DNA from 2 places in the Aurantimonas sp. genome. Region 1 is predicted to be linked to the other one. Evidence: predicted binding sites of a transcription regulator. Region 1 holds the regulator's gene; the other holds the start of a gene.
What was found. Region 1 encodes PhoB, which activates phosphate uptake and scavenging genes when phosphate is short. Its sites were predicted from a motif close to TGTCATNNANCTGTCAT; they were not measured.
Positions count from the first base shown of each region.

Region 2: the regulator PhoB is predicted to act here: its motif matches at 2,251-2,267, upstream of ACEQX1_RS07325 (PhoX family phosphatase).

Region 1 covers NZ_CAXPJM010000028.1:44,334-55,715, forward strand. Annotated here, with positions in the region: gene ACEQX1_RS12140 (O-succinylhomoserine sulfhydrylase) at 1-837, shown strand, start outside; gene ACEQX1_RS12145 (CDP-alcohol phosphatidyltransferase family protein) at 1,863-2,468, opposite strand; gene apaG (Co2+/Mg2+ efflux protein ApaG) at 2,563-2,955, shown strand; gene ACEQX1_RS12155 (Hsp33 family molecular chaperone) at 3,028-4,056, opposite strand; gene argF (ornithine carbamoyltransferase) at 4,049-5,002, opposite strand; gene ACEQX1_RS12165 (aspartate aminotransferase family protein) at 5,011-6,225, opposite strand; gene ACEQX1_RS12170 (GcrA family cell cycle regulator) at 6,675-7,238, shown strand; gene phoB (phosphate regulon transcriptional regulator PhoB) at 7,335-8,078, opposite strand; gene phoU (phosphate signaling complex protein PhoU) at 8,084-8,830, opposite strand; gene pstB (phosphate ABC transporter ATP-binding protein PstB) at 8,850-9,659, opposite strand; gene pstA (phosphate ABC transporter permease PstA) at 9,683-10,966, opposite strand; gene pstC (phosphate ABC transporter permease subunit PstC) at 10,959-11,382, opposite strand, start outside.
Region 2 covers NZ_CAXPJM010000014.1:5,280-16,661, reverse strand. Annotated here, with positions in the region: gene ACEQX1_RS07335 (xanthine dehydrogenase family protein molybdopterin-binding subunit) at 1-1,141, shown strand, start outside; gene ACEQX1_RS07330 (DMT family transporter) at 1,251-2,201, shown strand; gene ACEQX1_RS07325 (PhoX family phosphatase) at 2,343-4,328, shown strand; gene ACEQX1_RS07320 (MFS transporter) at 4,489-5,955, opposite strand; gene ACEQX1_RS07315 (uracil-DNA glycosylase family protein) at 6,077-6,997, opposite strand; gene ACEQX1_RS07310 (multidrug efflux SMR transporter) at 7,035-7,364, opposite strand; gene ACEQX1_RS07305 (electron transfer flavoprotein-ubiquinone oxidoreductase) at 7,596-9,269, shown strand; gene ACEQX1_RS07300 (lysozyme inhibitor LprI family protein) at 9,329-9,724, shown strand; gene ACEQX1_RS07295 (endonuclease/exonuclease/phosphatase family protein) at 9,853-10,896, opposite strand; gene ACEQX1_RS07290 (AMP nucleosidase) at 10,901-11,382, opposite strand, start outside.

The DNA of each region.
Region 1 (11,382 bases):
TACGTGGTCGAGACGGTGCTCGAGCGCTGCGGCGTCGCCTGCACCCTCGTCGACGGCCGCGATCTCGACGCCTGGCGCGCCGCCGTGCGGCCGGAGACCAAGGTGTTCTTCATGGAGACGCCGACCAATCCGACGCTGGAGGTGATCGACATCACCGCGGTCGCCGAGATCGCCCATGCGGCCGGCGCCACCCTCGTCGTCGACAACGTCTTCGCCACGCCCATGCTGCAGCGTCCGCTGGAGCTCGGCGCCGACGTCGTCGTCTATTCGGCCACCAAGCACATTGACGGCCAGGGCCGGTGCCTCGGCGGTATCATCCTGTCCTCCGCCGCATGGATCGACGAGAACCTCCACAACTATTTCCGCCACACCGGCCCGTCGCTGTCGCCCTTCAATGCGTGGACACTGCTCAAGGGCCTGGAGACGCTGCCGCTGCGCGTCGCCCAGCAGACCCGCTCGGCCGCCCGCATCGCCGACACGCTGGCCGAGCACGGCAAGGTCAACAAGGTGATCTATCCGGGCCGCGCCGACCATCCGGACGCGGCGATCATCGCCCGCCAGATGACCGGCGGCTCGACCCTCCTCGCCTTCGAGGTGGCCGGCGGCAAGGAGGCGGCCTTCCGCTTCTCCAACGCCCTGGAGATCATCCTGATCTCCAACAATCTGGGCGACGCCAAGAGCCTGATCACCCATCCGGCGACCACCACCCACAAGAACCTGACGCCGGAAGCGCGCACCGAACTCGGCATCAGCGACGGCCTCCTCCGCCTCTCCATCGGCCTCGAGGATGTCGACGACCTGCTGGAAGACATCGAAGCCGCGTTGACGGCGGTCTAAAGCGATTCAGTTTGCACGGCTGACAGGTAGGGGGCTATTAGGTACAGGCATATTGTCGCCGATGTTGACGCGTTTAGACGCTACGAAGATACACTTCGGAACCCGAGCCATGCGGCGCTGAAGCCGTTCGCCTCGCCTTTTTCCCAAGATCGAAAGAAGCTCTGTAATTTCGATCTGCCATCACTAACAGCTTCGCAGGTAAGCTCAATCGATGAGATCGATACCCCCTCACGGGAGGGGAACGAGGAGACAGGAATATATATAACTTATGTGTCTGAAGATTAGGGAGGCCGAGTACCCGAAGAGCCCTGATACAAAAACATGAGTGAACGTAAGTGCTAAAATTAATTTCTTACGCGACCACGAGGTCTTCCGTTCGGAAGATACACCTGCAAACTCTGGATGCGCTGCGTCCGCTAAAACGAGGACACACCAGAACGAGTACAGCAACCCAACAAGGAGCAATATGACGGCTTCTTCATGGATAAAATTTGTTGCTGCGGCTGACCAACCGACTATCATTGAGGCGCCCGCGGTAGGAGCCCACTGATGTTCATCAGTCGTTAGATCTATGTATACATTTGAAGTCAATATCCCCCTCCTCCGGAGAAGATGCATAATCCCCCCCGCGGAAAGCATGAGCGCGACAACTAATCCAACAATAAAAATTGTCTTCCATAGATCATACTTAACGCTATACCAAGCTACAATTATAGATAAAGTGTACACCAATGCAATAAGCATGGATACTGTCAATTTTCGGCAGTTAGAAGCACCAGTTGTCATACAATGCAGGCCCGTCAGCTCCCAATCCGCTAAGCCGAATCGATTTCAACCTCATAGTATAGGACATATGTTAAAGCGCAGTTGTTAGATATTTCCGAATATAGATATATTCAAGACAAATTGTCGGGAATCAAATTGCGCCACAAGCCAGACTTGCGAAAGAGAGAACGCCGCATCGTGATCAAACGTTGATAAGAACGCTGATCAGGTCCACCATCCCTGCCCCCTCACCTCTGCCCTCACCCGAACGCCTGGAAACTCATCCGCACGCGCCATGCAAACGTCCACGCCGTCATCGCCGCGAAGATATAGGCGATCAGCGCGAAATGCTGCGGCAGCAGGCAGAACAGCACGAAGACGGCCAGCGTTTCCGACGCCTCGGCCAGCCCGGTGGTGAAATAGAGCGACTTGGTGCCGCGCTGCACGGTCCGGATGCCGCGCTTTTCGGCCATCACCGCATAGGCGAGAAAGCTCGCGCCATTGGCGTAGAAGCTCATCAGGAGGATCGCCGCGGCCAGCGCATTGGCGCCCGGATCGAGGATCGCGAAGGCCAACGGGATCGATCCGTAGAAGAGAAAATCGAAGACGATGTCGAGATAGCCGCCGAAATCGGTCGGCCTTGTCTGCCGCGCCACCGCCCCGTCCAGCCCGTCGGCGAGCCGCGACAAGAGGATCAGCACGAGGCCGGTGACCAGCGCGCCGAAGGCGATCGCGGTGGCGGCGGCCAGTCCCAGCACGAGGCCGGCGACCGTCACGGTGTTGGCGCCGATCTTCAGCCGCGCCAGCCCGCCCGCCAGCCAGTCGATCGGCGGGTCGATCTGCCGTTTCAGAACACCGTCGAGCAAGGCTTTCTCCGTCCACGCGGCGACCCGCCGTTGACCCGAACCGGCCGCACCGCGATAACGTAAGCGACGCGACACGCCATTCGGGTATGGGGCCATGTACAGGGCGACGACGCACGGCATCACGGTCACGGTGACACCGACCTATCTGGAAGACCAGTCGATGCCGGACGACGGACGCTGGGTCTGGGCATATACGGTCGAGATCGAGAACGGCAGCCGGCAAACGACCCGGCTGCGATCACGATATTGGCACATCACCGACGCCAATGGTCACGTCGAGGAAGTCAGTGGCCCCGGCGTCGTCGGCGAGGAACCGCGGCTCGCCCCCGGCGACAGCTTCACCTACACCTCCGGCTGCCCGCTGGGCACGTCGTCCGGCTTCATGCGCGGCCATTACCGCATGGAGCAGGAGGACGGCACGCTGTTCCAGGTGGAGATCCCGGCCTTCTCGCTCGACGTGCCGGCCCGCCAGCGGGTCCTGAACTAGCCGCGCGAACCCGCCGGCCGCCGTCAAAGCCCCGGCCCCACGCCCGGACCGGCCGCGCGCGGGATTATCGTGTCAGCTGTCGCCGTCGGGGCTTTTGCCGCTTTCGGCGTCCGTGAATTCCGACGGATCGAAGCTGTAGGACTCGCCGCAGAACTCGCAGGTCACCGCGATTGCGCCGTCCTCGACGCTCTCGGTGATCTCCTCGGCGGAGAAGTTCGACAACACGCCCTTGATCCGCTCGCGATTGCACGAGCAGTCGTCGGCGACCGGATTGGGCGGGAACACCCGCACGCCCCGCTCGTGGAAGAGCCGGAACAGCAGCCGTTCGACGCCGACATCGGGATCGGCGAGTTCCGACGCCTCGACCGTGTCGACCAGCGCCCGCACCTCGACCCAGGAATCGTCCGGCTCGAAATCGCCGAGTTCGTCCTCGACGCCCTCTGGCGCGTCGCCGCCCGGCAGGTCGGGCATGCGCATGCGCTCCGGCGATTCCGGCAGGAACTGCGCCACCAGACCGCCGGCACGCCAGCTTTCCACGAAGCCGTTCTCGCCGCGTTTGACGATCCGCGCCACCGCCAGCTTCACCGCGGTCGGGATCTGCTCGGACTGGCGGAAATACGCCTCGGCGACCTCCTCCATGGACGAGCCGGCCAGTTCCACGATGCCCTGGTAGCGCTGGGTGTATTCGCCCTGGTCGACGGTCAGCGCCATGATGCCGTTGCCCAGGAGCGCCTCGGACGAGGTCGCGCCGACGCTGACGGCGGCCGCCAGCTTGTCGGCGTCGAAGCGGGCATAGCCGCGCACGCTCGACGGCGTGGTGAAGTCGACGATCAGCAGGTCCACCGGACCGTCGGTCTGGGTCTGGGCAATGAACTTGCCGTCGAATTTCAGCGACGTGCCGAGCAGCACCGTCAGCACGACCATCTCCGCCAGCAGGCGCGCCACCGGTTCGGGGTAGTCGTGCCGGCCGAGGATCTGGTCGAGCATGGGTCCGAGCTGCACCGCCCGGCCCCGGGCGTCGAGGCCCTCGACCGCGAACGGCACGACGGCATCGTCGCCGGCGAAGTTGAACTCGCCGAGCGCCTTCTGCGGATCAGCCACGGCTCTGCCCCGCGGAAGTCTCGGTGCCGAGTGCGTCGAAGCACCAGGCCAGGATGGATTTTTGCGCGTGCAGACGGTTCTCGGCCTCGTCGAAGACCACCGATTGCGGGCCGTCCATGACGGCGTCGGTCACTTCCTCGCCGCGATGGGCAGGGAGACAATGCATGAAGAGTGCCTCGGGCTTGGCATGCGCCATCAGGCGTTCATTGACCTGATAGGGCATGAAGACATTGTGGCCGCGTGCCTGTTCCTCGCGGCCCATGGACACCCAGGTGTCGGTGACGACGCAGTCGGCGCCAGTCACCGCTTCCACCGGGTCCTCCGTAATTAGGATCGAGGCGCCGTCTTTGCGAGCCCGCTCGACGAAGCGCATGTCCGGCCCCGACCCCGCCGGCGTGGCGATGGTCAGGTTGAAGGAGAAGCGCGCCGAGGCCTCGACGAAGGACGACAGCACGTTGTTGCCGTCGCCGGTCCAGGCGAAGGTCTTCCCGCGCACCGGGCCGCGCTTTTCCTCGAAGGTCAAGAGATCGGTCATGATCTGGCACGGATGGGTGTCGTCGGTCAGGCCGTTGATCACCGGCACCGTGGCGTATTCCGCCATTTCCGTCAGCCGGTCATGGGTGGTGGTGCGGATCATGATCGCGTCGACATAGCGCGACAGCACCCGCGCCGTGTCGGCGATGGTCTCCGAGCGGCCGAGTTGCATCTCGGTGCCGGACAGGAACAGCGTCTCGCCGCCGAGCTGGCGCATGCCGACGTCGAAGGACACCCGCGTGCGCGTCGACGGCTTGTCGAAGATCATCGCCAGCACCTTGCCGGCCAAAGGCTTCGGACCGTCGCGGCCGAGCGCCTTGCGCCTGGCGGCATCGTCGATGATGTCGTGCAGGTCGCGGCTCGGGACGGCGGAGATGTCGAGAAAGTGCTTGGGGCCGTTTGCCATCGTCATCATTCGCCTCACGCGCTCTTGCGCCGGTTGCCGGCCGACATCGCCGCCACCGCCGTCTCGATCCGATCCATCGCCTGCCGGACCTCGTCCGCGGTGACGTTGAGCGGCGGCAGCAGGCGCACGACATTGTCGCCCGCCGGTACCGCCAGAAGTCCTTCCTCGCGCATCTGCGCCACGAGTTCGCCGTTCGGCACCTTGGCCTTCAGCCCGATCAGCAGCCCCTCGCCGCGCACCGCCTCGATCACGTCGGGATAGCGGTCCGAGAGCGAGGCCAGCGACTGCTTGAGCTGCAGCGACATGTCGTGGACATGGTCGAGGAAGCCGTCGTCCAGCACCACGTCGAGCACAGCATTGCCGATGGCCATCGCCAGCGGGCTGCCGCCATAGGTCGTGCCGTGCGAGCCCGGCGTCATGCCGCTGGCCGCCCGCTCCGTCGCCAGGCACACGCCGAGCGGAAAGCCGCCGCCAATGCCCTTGGCCGAGGCGAGGATGTCCGGCGCGGCGCCCGAATGCTGATAGGCGAAGAACTTGCCGGTCCGCCCGACGCCGGTCTGCACCTCGTCGTAGATCAGGAGGATGCCGAGATTGTCGCACATCTCGCGCAGGCCCGTCAGGCACATGGGCGGCACGCTGCGAATGCCCCCCTCGCCCTGGATCGGCTCGATCAGGATCGCCGCGACGTCCGGCTGCGCCGCCGCCTCGCGCAGCGCGTCATGGTCGCCGAAGGGCAGCTGGTCGAAGCCTTCGACCTTCGGGCCGTAACCCTCGAGATACTTCTTCTGCCCGCCGGCCGCGATGGTCGCCAGCGTGCGCCCGTGAAAGGCGCCCTCGAAGGTCAGGATGCGATAGCGCTCCGGCGCGCCGTTGACGTAGTGATAGCGCCGCGCCGTCTTGATCGCGCATTCCACCGCCTCGGCGCCGGAATTGGCGAAGAAGGCGCGGTCGGCGAAGGTCGCCGCCGTCAGCCGTTCGGCCATCCGCGTCTGGTCGGGGATCTCGTAGAGATTGGAGACGTGCCACAGCTTCTCGGCCTGCGCCTTCATCGTCTCGACGAGATGCGGATGGGCATGGCCGAGGCAGTTCACCGCGATGCCGCCGCCAAAGTCCATGAAACGTCGGCCGTCGCGCGTCTCCAGCCAGACGCCGCTGCCGCGCTCGAAGGCGAGCGGCGCGCGTGCATAGGTCTCGAAGAGCGGCGAGGAATGGTCCGTCGTGTCAGCCATGGCCTTTGACTTTGCTGGATCGTAAGGGTCGGATCCGGTTGTTGTTGCGGGATCGGTTCGGCGCGCGAACCGCTGGGGCGGGATGCTTGAAACGCCAAAGCCTGCCGATGGGGCAGGCTTTCGAGCGTTTTCCGAGACTTCGGAGCTTCCGCTATACCATGGCGAGCCGACGCGGTGTCAATCGAACCGCATTTTCGCCCTGCTTGTCGGTCATAGGCTTGACGAACGTCACGGGCGGCAACAAAGGCTGGGGAAAAGCCCCAAACGATTCCCCTGCGTCCCCGGCGAGCCTTGTCAGCGAGTCCGCGGCTGGGCTATCTTGCCGTCAAGATACTAGATTTCGTGCGGCGGACCTAGTTCCTCAATATATCTTGTGCGTTCTGGCGCGGTCAGCCGTCGCGCTTGTGGAGGGATTCCAGCCGTCGCGACTATGCCGAAAGGAGCTTGCCATGGGCTGGACTGACGAACGCGTGGAGCTGCTCAAGCAGCTCTGGACCGAAGGCCTGAGCGCCAGCCAGATCGCCGACCGCCTGGGCGGCGTCAGCCGCAACGCCGTGATCGGCAAGGTGCACCGCCTGAAACTCGAATCGCGGGCCCGCCAGCCGAATGTCGCGCAGCCGGTTGCCGTCGAGCGCCCTGCCCCGCGCCGCACGGCCGAGGTCGAGACCGTCGAGATGGTGGTGCCGGCCCGTCTGGTCGCCGCCTCGCAGCAGCAGGCCCCGAGCCGTTCCATGCCGCGCACCATGGGCGCCACCGCGCTGAAGATGGAGCCGGAGGAAGAGCTCGAGGTGATGGACCAGCCGCAGGAGCGCGAGAGCGCCGAAGTGGTGCCGATCGCCCGCAAGCTCAGCCTCGTCGAACTGACCGAGACGACCTGCAAATGGCCGGTCGGCGACCCGATGAAGCCGGACTTCCATTTCTGCGGCAACAACGCCCGCGATGCCTCGCCCTATTGCGCCTATCACGCCAAGCTGGCCTTCCAGCCCTTCTCGGATCGCCGCCGCGCGCGCTAGGCGCCGCAGGCCCTACCAAATGCAAAACACCCCGCGTGGCCAGGCCGCGCGGGGTGTTTGCGTTTCAGGCTCGTGAAGAAGCCGGGGGGAGACGCGTCAGGCGCCGGCACTCAGTCGCGTGCGGGCCGGCGCGGCCGGGGACCTGGCGGCGCTGAACTGCTCATCCAGCGCATAGCCGGCGCCGCGCACGGTGCGGATCGGGTCGCGCTCGCGGCCGCGATTGATCGCCTTGCGCAGCCGGCCGACATGCACGTCCACCGTGCGCTCGTCGACATAGATGTCGCGGCCCCAGACGCCGTCGAGCAACTGCTCGCGGGAGAACACCCGGCCCGGCGACTGCATGAAGAATTCCATCAGCTTGAACTCGGTCGGTCCGAGCTTGAGCTCGCGGCCGGCGCGCCGCACCCGATGGGTCTCGCGGTCGAGATCGATGTCGCCGGCGACGAGCTGACTGGAGATCTTCTCGGGCTTGGAGCGGCGCAGCATGGCCCGCACACGGGCGATCAGCTCCGGCGTCGAGAACGGCTTGACGACATAGTCGTCCGCGCCGACCGACAGGCCGCGCACCCGCTCGCTCTCCTCGCCGCGTGCCGTCAGCATCAGGATCGGCAGGCGCTCGGTCTCCTCGCGCTGGCGCAGCCGCCGGCAGAGCTCAACGCCCGACAGGCCGGGCAGCATCCAGTCGAGGATCAGGAGATCTGGCACCTCCTCCTTCAGCCGGATGTCGGCCTCGTCGCCCCGGTCGATGACGTCGACGACGTAGCCTTCGGCCTCGAGATTGTACCGCAGGAGAATGCCGAGGGCTTCCTCGTCCTCGACGACGACGATCCGTGCGCTCATTGCTGTCAGCCCTCGTCAGCCTGGCTCGGCGGGTCGTTCGGCACCGGCTGGGTCATCGTCGCCGTGTTGTCGCCCTTCGGCCGCTCGTTTTCGAGCTGCTTGCCGGTCTGGATGTAATAGACCGTCTCGGCGATGTTGGTGGCGTGATCGCCGATCCGCTCGATGTTCTTGGCCGAGAACAGGAGATGCGTGCAGGAGGTGATGTTGCGCGGATCCTCCATCATGTAGGTCAGGAGCTCGCGGAAGATCGAGGTGTACATCGCATCGATCTGCTCGTCGTTCTCGCGCATGGCGAGCGCGCGCTCGTAGTCCCGCTCGCCATAGGCGTCGAGCACTTCCTTGAGCTGCTCCAGCGCCATCTCCGACAGATGCTCGATGCCGCGCACCAGCTGCACCGGATGGGCATGGTCGTGGACCGCGATCACCCGCTTGGCGATGTTCTTGGCCAGGTCGCCGATCCGCTCCAGATCGTTGGAGATGCGGATGGCGCCGACGATCTCGCGCAGGTCGACGGCCATCGGCTGGCGCTTGGCGATGGTCATGATCGCCCGCTCGTCGAGCGCCCGCTGGGCGTCGTCCAGCAGCAGGTCGTCGGCGACCACCGACTGGGCCAGCCCCCAGTCGCTGCGCATCAGCGCGGCGACCGACTGCTCGACCATCCGCTCGGCCATCCCGCCCATTTCCGAGATCCGGCGGACGATCAGCTTCAGCTCGTCTTCGTAGGACGTGACTGTATGTTCGGTCATGGGCATGACGCTTCCTTGCCTTCGTTCAGCCGAAGCGGCCGGTGATGTAGTCCTGGGTGCGCTTGTCGTCCGGGTTGGAGAACATCTTCTCCGTCGGGCCGACCTCCACCAGATAGCCGAGATGGAACATCGCCGTGCGCTGCGAGACGCGCGCCGCCTGCTGCATCGAATGGGTGACGATGACGATGGTGTAGTTCTGCTTCAGCTCGTCGATCAGTTCCTCGACCTTGGCGGTCGCGATCGGATCGAGTGCCGAACAGGGCTCGTCCATCAGGATCACCTCGGGCGACACCGCGATGGCGCGGGCGATGCACAGGCGCTGCTGCTGGCCGCCCGACAGGCCGGTGCCCGGCTCGGCGAGCCGGTCCTTTACCTCTTCGTAGAGGCCGGCCTTGCGCAGGCTGGTGACGACGATCTCCTCGAGCTCGGCCTTGGTCGAGGCGAGCCCGTGAATCTTCGGACCATAGGCGACATTGTCGAAGATCGACTTCGGAAACGGGTTGGGCTTCTGGAAGACCATGCCGACCCGCGCCCGCAGCTCGACCACGTCGATCGCCGGATCGTAGACGTCCTCGCCGTCCAGCGTGATCTTGCCGCCCACCTTGGCGATGTCGATCGTGTCGTTCATCCGGTTCAGGCAGCGCAGGAAGGTCGACTTGCCGCAGCCCGACGGTCCGATGAGCGCCGTCACCTGGTTCTCCTCGACATCGAGATCGATGTCGTAGAGCGCCTGCTTCGGACCGTAATGGACGGTCACCTTCTCGGATCGCATCTTGATCGGACGGGTAGGTTGCACGGCAGGCCCTTTCGCTAACGACACCTGGATATTTTCCATCATGGGAGTCTCCTGTCGCATATCTACCAGCGCCGTTCGAGACGGCGTCGCAGAAGGACCGCCGTAAGGTTCATGATCGAGAGGAAGGCCAGGAGCACGCAGATGGCCGCACTGGTGCGCGCCACGAAGCCGCGTTCCGGGCTGTCGAACCAGATGAAGATCTGGGTCGGAAGCGCCGTCGACGGGTCGAGAGGACCCGACGGGGCCGAGGTGATGAAGGCGTTCATGCCGATCAGCAGCAGCGGCGCCGCCTCGCCGAGCGCCTGGGCCAGGCCGATGATCACCCCGGTGAGGATGCCCGGCAGGGCCAGCGGCAGGACGTGATGGCCGATCACCTGCATCTCCGAGGCGCCGACACCGCGCGCCGCCTCGCGGATCGAGGGCGGCACCGCCTTCAAGGCGTTCCGGGTGACGATGATGATCGTCGGCAGGGTCATCAGCGACAGCACCATGCCGCCGACCAGCGGCACCGAACGCGGCAGTCCGAAGACGCCGATGAACAGCGCAAGGCCCAGGAGACCGAAGACGATCGACGGCACCGCCGCCAGATTGTTGATGTTGATCTCGATGAAGTCCGTGAACCGGTTCTTCGGCGCGAACTCCTCCAGATAGACGGCCGCGCCGACCCCGACGGGAACGCTGATCAGGAAACAGACCAGCAGCAGGAAGAACGAGCCGATGATCGCGCCCTTCAGGCCGGCGAGTTCGGGGAAGCGGCTGTCCGCCTCGGTGACGAGGCCCCAGTCGACCGCCGAGCGGATCAGCCCGGCCTCTTCCAGCTGCTTGAAGCGGGCCAGCGCCGCGTCGTCGAGGCGCCGGTTGGCTTCGGCCTGGTCGGCATTGACGACGCCTTCGAACAATTGCTCGTAGGGGTCGGACACCGGCACCCACACCGATGTCGTCTGGCCCTTCAGCTGCGGGTCCGCGGCGACGAGATCGCGCAGCATGAACTGCGCGCCGTTGCTCAGGATGCCGGTCACCGCCCGCCGTTCCGCGCGCCCGTCCGTCTCCGGGAACATGGCGAGCAGGGAATTGTTGGCGAGCGAATTGTAGTTGATGTCGTCCTCGGCGGGGATCGCCACGTCGAGCTTCACCTCGGTCCGCGTCCAGGCCGGAAGCGAGGTCGAGACGACCGATCCGATCAGCGTCGCGAGCATCAGCAGCGCGAACGCGATCGCGACGCCGCCGTAGATCTTCAGCCGGGTCTGCGCCGACTTGCGCTTGCCGAGGCTGGCCCTGACGAGATCACGGGAATGCGTGCCCGGCCGGCCCGAGGGGAATGCGCCTGCTTGGGTAGCGTCAGTCATATTGTTCCCGATACTTCCGGACAATCTGGATTGCGACGAGGTTGAGCATCAGCGTCATGAGGAAGAGCGTCAGCCCGAGGCCGAAGGCGGCCAGCGTCTTGGGACTGTCGAAGGACGTGTCGCCGGTCAGAAGCGCCACGATCTGCACCGTGACGGTGGTGACGCCTTCCAGCGGATTGGCGGTGAGGTTCGCGGTCAGGCCCGCCGCCATGACCACGATCATGGTCTCGCCGATCGCCCGGCTGGTGGCGAGGAGAACACCGCCGACGATGCCCGGCAGGGCCGAGGGCAGGATCACCTTGGTGATGGTTTCGCCGCGGGTCGCCCCGAGCCCGAGCGAGCCGTCCCGCATGGCCCGCGGGACCGCGGAGATCGCGTCGTCGGCCAGCGACGAGATGAACGGGATGATCATCACG
Region 2 (11,382 bases), on a different contig from region 1:
GGACGAATGCGCCATCGAGCTTGGCCTCGGACGCGACGAGATCCGCAAGCGCAACTTCATCCGCTCCGACCAGCTGCCCTACCGCACCCCGATTGGCCGCCTGTACGACACCGGCGATTTCGCCGGCCATCTCGACGCCGGCCTGCGGCGGGCGAACTGGGGCAGTTTCGAGACCCGGCGCGAAGCGGCCCGCAAGAACGGCAAGCTGCGCGGCATCGGCTTTGCGACCTATGTGGAAGCTTGCGCCTTCCCCGGTTCGGAGCCGGCCTATGTGGAACTGACGCATGAGGGGCGGATCGAGCTGAAGATCGGCACCCAGACCAACGGGCAGGGCCATGCCACGGCCTATGCCCAGTTCGTCGCCGAGGCGCTGAAGCTGGACTACGACCGGATCGACGTGCGCCAGGGCGACACGGACGAGACCCCGACCGGCGGCGGCACCGGCGGTTCGCGCTCGATCCCGCTGGGCGCGGTGTCGGTGCGCCGGGCCAGCCAGTCGCTGGCCGAGAAGCTGAAGAAGCTGGCCGCCGACGAGCTGGAAGCCGCGGCGACCGACATCGAGCTGGAAGGCGGCGAGGCGCGGATCGTCGGCACCGACCGGGCCATCGACTTCGCCGCGCTGGCGGCGGCGGCCAAGTCCGACGACGATCGCAAGGCGGTCGGCGAGTTCAAGCAGGACGAGGCGACCTATCCGAACGGCACCCATGTCTGCGAGGTCGAGATCGACCCGGAGACCGGCATGACCGAGCTTCTGTCCTACACGATCTGCGACGATTTCGGCGTGACGGTGAACCCGATCCTTCTGGCCGGCCAGATCCATGGCGGCGTCGCGCAGGGCATCGGCCAGGCGCTGATCGAGAACGCCGTCTATGACGAGACCGGCCAGCTGGTGACCGCCAGCTTCATGGACTACGCCATGCCGCGGGCCTGGGACTTCCCGTATTTCGACTTCCAGACCCGCAACGTGCCGTCCACCACCAACGCCCTCGGCATCAAGGGCGCCGGCGAGGCCGGCACGATCGGCGCCGCACCGGCGGTGATGAATGCCGTCGTCGACGCGCTGCGGCCGGCGGGCGTCGCCCATATCGACATGCCGGCAACCCCGCTGCGGGTCTGGGAAGCGCTGCAGGCCGCCCGCTAGGGCCCGAAGGTCGCCCGGTTGCCCGCGAGACGGCCGGCCGGGCGATGACAGAAACGCATGATCGACGATGCCGGCGCCTGCAAAGGGGCGCGGCGGTCTGAGGGGACGAATGCCACAGGTGCCTGGCGACGCGGCCTCACCCAATCCGATGCTCGGCATCATGCTCAAATGCATCTCCGTCGTGGTCTTCGTCGGCATGCAGACCTCCATCAAGGCGGGGGCCCAGGGCATTCCGGCCGGCGAGATCGTGTTCTTCCGCTCGTTCTTCGCGCTGGTGCCCGTCGTCATCTATCTCGCCTGGCTCGGCGATCTGCGCACGGCGCTGACCACCGACCATCTCGGTGGCCATGTCTGGCGCGGCGTCATCGGCGTGACCTCCATGGGGTTTGGCTTCTTCGCCCTGACGCGGCTGCCCTATCCCGAATGGATCACCATCACCTATGGCGCGCCGCTGCTGACCGTGGTGTTCGCCGCGATCTTCCTGAAGGAGGTGGTCTGGCTCTACCGCTGGTCGGCGGTGCTCGTCGGGCTGATCGGGATCATGGTCGTGACGCTGCCGAAACTGTCGCTGGGCAGTGACGGGCTGGCCGATGGCGAGGCGATCGGCATTGCCGCGGCGATGGTCTCGGCCACCGTGGCCGCCATCGCCATGATCCAGATCCGCCGGCTTGTCCACACCGAGAAGACCGCCACCATCGTCATCTATTTCTCGCTGACCTCGTCGGCGCTGGCGGCGCTGTCGATCTTCTTCGGCTGGGTGGTGCCGACATGGGAGCAGGCCGGTTTCCTGATCCTCGCGGGCCTGTGCGGCGGCGTCGGCCAGCTGCTCCTGACCGCCTGCTACCGCTATGCCGACACCTCGACCATCGCGCCCTTCGAATACACCTCGCTGATCCTCGCCATCATCATCGGCTACGTGATCTTCGACGAGGCGGCGAGCGGCACGACGATCCTCGGCGGAGCCATCGTCGTGTCGGCCGGCATCTTCATCATCTGGCGCGAGCACCGGCTGGGCCTGGAGCGTTCGCGGGCCCGCCGGGTCACCCCGCCAACGGGCTGAAACGCCGTCGGCGCAGGCCTGCGCGCCTTCCGCGGCCTTCACAGTGGCGTGTCATCGGCTTGTGACCTTGCCTGATTATGCGATGCTGGAACCGTTCCAAAAGTTGGACGGTGCCGGATTTCGCAAGATCAGGGGGCGTCGATGAACGAACATGCAAGCCGTGCGGTATTCCGCACCAGCCAGCTGGAAGAGGCCGATGGCGACGGTCTGAACCCGACCGACAACCGCACCATGGGCGACGTGATCGCGACGCGCTTCTCGCGCCGCGACTTCCTGCGCGGCTCGATGGCCGCCACGGCGATCGCCGCCACGGTGAGCCCGCTGGCGCTGATGGCCGCCGACGAGGCCCATGCCGAAGGCGCCGCGGGCTCGAAATTCGACTTCACCGAGGTCGAGGCCGGCGTCGACGAGATGCATCACATCGCCGAAGGCTACGATGCCGACGTGCTGCTGCGCTGGGGCGACCCGGTCTTCGCCGATTCACCGGAGTTCGATCCGGCGAACCAGACGCCGGAAGCCCAGGCGCGCCAGTTCGGCTACAACAACGACTATGTCGGCTTCATCCCGATCGACGGTTCGTCGGAGCATGGCCTGCTCGTCGTCAATCACGAATACACCAACGAACACCTGATGTTCCCGGGCATCGTGAAGGTCGAGGGCGACAAGCTCACGGTCGCCGCGGCCGACCAGAAGCGGGTCGACATCGAGATGGCGGCCCATGGCGGCACCATCGTCGAGATCCGCAAGGAGAACGGCAAGTGGCAGGTGGTGACCGACGGTGCTAGGAATCGCCGCATCACCGCCGGGACCGAGATGGAGCTGCGCGGCCCGGCCGCCGGCCACGCCCGCCTGCAGACGAAGGCCGATCCGTCCGGCACCAAGGTGTTCGGCACCATCAACAATTGCGCCGGCGGCGTCACGCCGTGGGGCACCTACATCATGGCCGAGGAGAACTTCCACGGCTATTTCGTCGGCGAACTGCCGGCCGATCACCGGGAAGCGCAGAATTACGAGCGCTACGGCGTGCCGGACGGCAGCTATGAATGGGGCAATTTCCACGACCGGTTCGACGTGTCGAAGGAGCCGAACGAGCCCAACCGCTTCGGCTGGATCGTCGAGGTCGATGTCGAGGACCCGAACTCGGTGCCGAAGAAGCGCACCGCGCTCGGACGCTTCAAGCATGAAGGCGCCGAGTCGATCGTCGCGGCGGATGGCCGGGTGGTGTTCTATCTCGGCGACGACGAGCGCTTCGACTATGTCTACAAGTTCGTCACCGCGGGCACCTACAACCCCGACGACCGGGCCGCGAACATGGATCTTCTCGACGAGGGCACGCTCTATGTCGCCAAGTTCGAGGACGACGGCTCGCTGACCTGGATGCCGCTGGTCTTCGGCGAAGGCCCGCTGACCGCCGAGAACGGTTTCGAGAGCCAGGCCGACGTGGTCATCGAGACCCGGCGCGCGGCCGATCTCCTCGAGGCGACCAAGATGGACCGTCCGGAGGACATCGAGCCGAACGGCACCAATGGCCGCGTCTACGTGATGCTGACCAACAACACCAAGCGCGAGGAGGCCGATGCCGCCAATCCGCGCGCCAAGAACGCCTTCGGCCACATCATCGAGATCGCCGAGGACGGCGGCGACTTCGCCGCCACCAAGGGCACCTGGGAAGTCCTTTTGAAATGCGGCGACCCGTCGGTCGCCGATGTCGGCGCGACCTTCTCCACGGAAACGACGAAGAACGGCTGGTTCGGCATGCCGGACAATTGCGCGGTCGATGCCGAGGGCCGGCTGTGGGTCTCCACCGACGGCAATTCGCCGAAGGCGACGGGCCGCACCGACGGCCTCTTCGCCGTCGACACCGAGGGCGCGGCCCGCGGCACGTCGAAGCTGTTCTTCCGGGTCCCGGTGGGCGCCGAGATGTGCGGTCCGCTGATCCTGCCGGACATGCAGACGGCCTTCGTGGCGGTCCAGCATCCGGCCGATGGCGGCGAGGACTGGGAGGGCTTCGGCCGGCCGTCCTATTACGAGGATCTCTCGACCCGCTGGCCGGACTTCAAGGACGACATGCCGGTGCGTCCGTCGGTGGTGGCCATCACCAAGCAGGGCGGCGGCCGCATCGGCTGACCGCCGGACAGGTCCGAAACGCGAAACGGGCGGCCATCACGGCCGCCCGTTTTCGTTTGTGTGGGTGCAAGACCCGGAGGCGTTCGACAGGTCCCGCTTTCGCGAAGGGCGCGGATGATCGCCCGAGGCCGGGGAGGGAGCTGGCGTCCGCGTCTTGTGCTCAGATGCCGCCGGCCTTGTCGTCCGGCGGGGTCACCGGTTCGGCCGGACGCGCGGTGGCGGCGGCATCGCGGTCGGTCCGGTCCGCCTCTGCCTCAGCCTCGGCTGCTGTCTCTGCGTCGGCACTGGCCTGCGCCGCTTCTGCTTCGGCCTCCGCTTCGGCACTGGCCATTGCTTCGGCTGCCTCGGCCTCGTCGCTGGCGGCGAGTTCCTCCTCGGCGGTGATCGAGGCTTCGGCGCGCGGATCCAGCGTGAAGCTGGTCGGCGTCTGGGTGCGGGCCAGCGGCACGGTCTGGAAGTCGGCCCGCTCGTCCACCGGCAGCGCCTCGCGGCGGTAGGTCCGGTAGTAGGAATAGGCGGCATAGGCGACGGCCGAGGTGCCGACGGCCTGGAACATGCCTTCAGGGCCGAAGCTCTCCATCAGGAATGCCGCATAGATCGGGCCGATCATGGTGCCGACGCCGTAGAGGATCAGGAGGCCGCTGGAGATCTTCACGAAATCCTCGTCGGCGGCGTAGTCGTTGGCATGCGCCACGGCCAGCGAATAGGACGGATAGACGATGCCGCCGAGGATGAAGGCGACGACGAAATAGACCGTCGCGCCCCAGGGCATGGCGTCGACATAGACGCCGAGGACGGCGGCGATGAAGCCGATCAACCCGGCCGCGGTCATCACATAGCGTCGATCCATCCTGTCGGAGAAGCGGCCGAGCGGCACCTGGAAGACGATGCCGCCGGCCATGGCGACGACGACGAGCGTGGCGATCTCGGTGGTCGACAGGCCGATCTTCTGGCCGAACACCGGCGCCATGTTGTTCCAGCCGCCGGACATGATGCCGGCCAGGAGCACGCCGACGGCCGCGACGGGCGAATTGCGGAAGATCAGGCCGACATCGATCTTCACGCTGGTCAGCGGCTTCGGCGAGGCGGCGCGCGACAGCGCCGTCGGGATCACCGCCAGCGCGAACAGGATCGCGCAGAGCATGAAGGGAATGGTCAGCTCGGGCCGGCTGAGCGGCATGACGTACTGGCCGCCCATCATCGCTGCCATGGTGACCACCATGTAGATCGAGAAGATCTTGCCGCGGCTCTCGTTGGTGACCCGCTCGTTGAGCCAGCTCTCGACGACCATGTAGGTGCCGGCCAGCGCGAAGCCGGCCATGGCGCGGAAGACGATCCAGGCCAGCGGATCGATGAGGACGCCGCTCAGAAGCACCGAGATCGCCAGGAGGGCGGCGAGGCTGGCGAAGGTACGCACATGGCCGGCGCTGCGCACGATCACCGGCATGACGAAGCAGCCGACCGTGAAGGCGATGGCGTAGGAGGTGCCGAAGGCGCCGATCTGGTAGCTCGACCAGCCCTCGATCGAGCCGCGCACCGGCAGGAGAATGCCCATGAGCCCGGCGCCGGCCATCAGGAAGAAGGTCGATGCGAGCAGTGCGGCGATCGGCAGGATCTGCAGTGGCATGGGACGGCCCCGGAACGGTGTGGTCGATGCGGCGCGTTGCCTCGCGGGCAGAGCTAGGCGTTTCGGACCGATTTGGCGAGTGCCTTTTCGCCGCCGATTCGTGAGGCGGCCCGCTCCCGCGTCAGCCCGCCGTCGATTTCTGCGCCAGACGCTCGCGCAGGGCGATCAGGTCGCGCCAGGCGAGACGCTTCTGGGCCGGCTGGCGCAGCAGATAGGCCGGATGCAGCATCGCCACCGCGTCGATGGCGTCGCATTGCTCCAGCCCGAAACTGTAGGTCGTCCAGCGGCCGCGCACACGCAGGATGCCTTCCTGCGCCCCCAGGATCGCCTTGGCCGAGGGCGAGCCGAGGCAGACCAGGATCTTCGGCGCCACGAGTTCGATATGGCGCTGGACGAAAGGCAGGCAGATCTGCGTCTCGGCCGGCGTCGGCGGGCGGTTGCCGGGCGGGCGCCAGGGCACGGTGTTGGTCACCCGCACCGCCTCGCGCTCGAGCCCGATGGATTCCAGCATCCGGTTAAGAAGCTGGCCGGAGCGGCCGACGAAGGGCACGCCGGCGGTGTCCTCCTCGCGGCCCGGCGCTTCGCCGACCAGCATCAGATCGGCGGTCTCGCTGCCGTCGCCGAACACCGTCGAGCGGGCCGAGATCCGCAGATTGCAGCCGTCGAAATCCTCCAGCGCGGCGCGCAATTCGGCGAGGGTCGTGGCCGAGCGGGCGCGTTCGCGCGCATCGGCGACGGCGATGTCGTCGGGCACCGCGATGCGCGGCGAGGGGAAGCCGGGCTCCTCGGCCGGCTGGGGCGTCCTGGCCGGGGCGGCCCTCGCTTCCTGCGCGGGGCGCGGGGCATCGCCGGACGCTGCCGGGGCGGCGCCCGCCGGCTGGCTGCGCCGGGCCTTGCGGGCGGCGATCTCGGCCTGGGTCTCGGCAAAGCGGTCGCGCGGGTGCTCGCCGGTCACCGCATCGACGCCGGCGGCGCGGTACCATTCGAGGAGGGCGATGGCCGCCTCGCGGTCGATGGGATGGGGCTCGGCGTTCATGGCCATTCCCTAGCCGATTTTTCCGCGCGGCGCGACGGCGGCGTCAGTGTCCGAGCGACTGGGAGAACAGGTTGATGACGAGGACGCCGCCGACGATCAGCGCCAGGCCGAGCAGGGCCGGCAGGTCGAGGGTGACGCGGAACCAGAAGATGTCGATCAGGGCCAGCAGCACGATGCCGGTGCCCGACCAGATCGCATAGACGATGCCGACCGGCATGGTGCGCAGCGGCAGCGACAGGAAGTAGAAGGCGAGCACATAGGTCGCCACGGTGACCAGCGAGGGCGCGAGCCGGGTGAAGCCTTCGGTCGATTTGAGGGCGGTGGTACCGACGATCTCGCAGAGAATCGCGATGCCGAGATAGAGCGCGTTCAAGCCGGTCTCCTTGTGTCGGGCCGGGCCTGTCTGATCCGCCCGCGGGCGGCGCGTCAAGGGCCGGGGACGTCCGCGACGATCCGCACGACGCCGGCTGTTTGACGGAAAGGTCAATCAGGCTAGAACTCGTCCAAACAGGCCCGTGCCCTAGTCTTGGAACGACGGCACACGGTGCGAACGTGTACGAGGATGCGCGGCATCTGCCCGCGCCACCGAAAGGACCCAGAGACGATGAGCGATACCGCCAGCCAGACCGAGACCCTGCCCGAACGCGAGTCGATGGAATTCGACGTGGTGATCGTCGGCGCCGGGCCGGCGGGTTTGTCGGCGGCGATCCGGCTGAAGCAGATCGACCCGGAGCTCTCCGTCGTGGTGCTGGAGAAGGGCGCCGAGGTCGGCGCCCATGTCCTGTCCGGCAACGTGCTCGATCCCTCGGCCCTCGACATCCTCTTGCCGGAATGGCGCGAGGAAGAGACGCCGATCAAGACCAAGGTCACCGACGACCGGTTCTATCTCTACGGCGCCAGCGGCTCGCTCCGCCTGCCCAATGCGTTGATGCCGAAGCTGATGAACAACCACGGCAATTTCGTCGTCTCGCTCGGCCTCGTCTGCAAATGGATGGCCGAGAAGGCCGAGGCGCTGGGCGTCGAGATCTATCCGGGCTTCGCGGCCTCCGAGATCCTCTACGACGAGAGCAATGCGGTGATCGGCGTCGCCACCGGCGACATGGGCGTTGCCCGTACCGGCGAGCCCGGCCCGATGTATCAGCGCGGCATGGCGCTGATGGGCAAATACGTGATGATCGGCGAGGGCGTGCGCGGCTCGCTGGCCAAGCAGCTGATCCGCGGCTACGGCCTCGACGAGGGCCGCGAGCCGGGCAAGTTCGGCATCGGGCTGAAGGAATTGTGGGAGATCGATCCGGCCAAGTCGAAGCCGGGCCGGGTGCAGCACTCCTTCGGCTGGCCGCTGGACAGCGGCACCGGTGGCGGCTCGTTCCTGTACCATCTGGGCGAGAACCAGGTCTATGTCGGCTACGTCGTCCACCTGAACTACAAGAACCCGTATCTATCGCCCTTCGAGGAATTCCAGCGCTTCAAGACGCATCCCGACATCGCCGAACTCCTGGAAGGCGGCAAGCGCATCGCCTATGGCGCGCGCGCCATCACGGAGGGCGGCTGGCAGTCGGTGCCGAAGCTGGTCTTCCCGGGCGGCGCGCTGATCGGCTGCTCGGCCGGCTTCGTCAACGTGCCGCGGATCAAGGGCGTCCACAACGCCATGACCTCGGGCATGCTGGCCGCAGAGAAGGCCGCCGAGGCGATCAAGGCGGGGCGCGCGCACGACGTGCTGTCGGCCTATGACGACGAATGGCGCACGTCGGCGATCGGCCGCGACCTCAAGCCGGTGCGCAACGTCAAGCCGCTCTGGTCGAAATACGGCACCCTGCTCGGCATCGGGCTGGGCGGCCTCGACATGTGGACCAACTCGCTGTTCGGCTTCTCCTTCTTCGGCACCCAGAAGCACGGCAAACCCGACCATGCCTGCCTGGAGCCGGCGGCCAAGCACAAGAAGATCGACTATCCCAAGCCCGACGGCGTCCTGACCTTCGACAAGGTCTCTTCGGTGTATCTGTCGAACACCAATCACGAGGAGGACCAGCCGGTCCATCTGCAGGTCAAGGACCCGCAGCTGCAGCACGATTCCGAATTCGCGGTCTATGCCGGGCCGTCGCAGCGCTATTGCCCGGCCGGCGTCTACGAATGGGTGCAGGAGGGCGGCGAGGAGAAGTTCGTGATCAACGCCCAGAACTGCGTCCACTGCAAGACCTGCGACATCAAGGACCCGAACCAGAACATCAACTGGGTGCCGCCGCAGGGTGGCGAGGGGCCGGTCTATCAGGTGATGTAGGAGCCGCGTCGCGCTGACCTGCGCAGCGTTGCACGTCGTGCCGTGAAGGGGAGACCGCCATGCGCCTGGCTTTGCCGCTGATTGTTCTGGCTCTGCAGCTGCTAGCGCTGCCGGCGCGCGCCGACGACGCCTATGATGCGTGCCTGCGCGAGGCCGATGCGAGCATGCGGGAGATGGGGGACTGCGGCGGTGCCTGGATGGATCGCGAGGATGCGCGCCTCAACGCGGCGTGGCAGGCGCTCCTGGCGGAGCTTCCCGAGGAGAGCCAGCCGATGCTGCGCGACGAGCAGCGGGCATGGCTCACCTATCGCGACCAGACCTGCCTGTTCTACCTGGACCCGGCCACATACGGTTCGATCGGCCGACACCTGTCCTATCCGTCCTGCCGGGCGTTCGTCATCGCGCAGCGGACGCAGGCGCTGAACGAGATCCTGGTGTCGGTCGCGCCGCAGTAAGGGGGGGGGGACCGTTACAGGGTCTCCATGGCCCTTGAGGATCCGAGACAGGGCAGCAAACGGGGCCGCTCCGGGGCTGCATGGGGCCAGTCCATCCGATGACGTCGCAGCCGGAACGGTCGCCGAGGCTACAGTGCGGCGGCCTGCGGGGTGTCCGGGGCGGCCGGTGGCGGGGCCGGCAGGCTGAAGGTCGCGGCGATCGGCAGGTGATCGGAGGCGGTGGGCGCCAGCGTGCCGAGCTGCCGGATCACGATGCCGGGTGTCGCCAGCACGTGGTCGATCGGCAGGCCGATATAGGGCGCCAGCGCTCCCGGCAGGGCGCGCAGGAGCCAGGTGAAACCGATGCCCGTCATCGGTGTCGTGCCGCTGGCCGCCGCATAGGTCGCCAGCGCGGCGCTCCACGGCGCGGCGTTGAAGTCGCCGGCGATCAGCACAGGGCCCTGCAGCAGGCGCAGTGTCTCCTGCAATTCTGCCAGCTGGCGCCAGTGGCCGAAGGGCCAGGGCCATTGCAAATGCTGGGAAACGATGGTCGCGACGGTGCCGTTGAAATTGATGCGCCGCGCGGCGAAGCCGTTCTCCACGTCGCAATATCCGGTCTCGTCGACGAAGGGACGCTTCGACAGGATGGCGACGTTGCCCTGCGCGAAGCGGCCGCTGCAGTAGAACTGATGCGGATAGCTGGCCGAGAGGGTTTCGAGCCGCGCCTGCCAGTCGCGCCCGGTTTCCTGCAGGGTGACGACGTCCGGTGCTTCGGCGGCGATCCGGCGGATGGCCTCGGCCGGTTCGGCGACGTCGTAGCGCAGATTCATCTGCAGGAGGCGATAGGCCGGCCGGCCCGCGACGGCGTCGGCGGCTATCGGGGTGCTGTCCGGCAGGACATAGGGCGCCACCGTCACAAAGCCGGCGAGCGCTGCGGCGATGGCAGCGCTGCCGGCGATGCGCGGAATGGCCGGGCCGGCAATCAACGCGGCGATGCCGACGAGCAGGGCGGCGACCGACAGATGGGCGCGAAAATGCCCGATGGAATCGAAGGCGGCGACGTGATCCCCGAAGAAGCCGGCGACGATCGCCAGGGCGCAGGCCAGCGCCAGTGCCGCGAGCGCCCACCGCAGCCAGCGGCGCCCGCCGGTTCGCCCGCGCGCCGGCGCGTCTGTCGTTCCGGTTCCTGGCATGTGTCTACTGGAATGCCGTCTCGAAGAAGGAGCGCAGCTTGCGCGAATGCACCCGCTCGGAGGGCAGTTCGGACATCAGTTCCAGCGCCCGCATGCCGATGCGCAGATGCTGGGCCACCTGCCGCTTGTAGAATTCCGTCGCCATGCCCGGCAGCTTCAACTCGCCATGCAGCGGCTTGTCGGAGACGCAGAGCAGGGTGCCGTAGGGCACGCGGAAGCGGAAGCCGTTGGCCGCGATGGTCGCCGATTCCATGTCGAGGGCGATGGCCCGCGACTGGGACAGGCGCTCGACCGGCTCGCGATGGTCGCGCAGTTCCCAGTTGCGGTTGTCGATGGTGGCGACCGTGCCGGTGCGCATGATCTTCTTCAGCTCGTAGCCGGACAGGCCGGTGACCTCCTCGACGGCCTTCTCCAGCGCCACCTGCACTTCGGCCAGCGCCGGGATCGGCACCCAGACCGGCAGGTCGGCGTCGAGGACGTGATCCT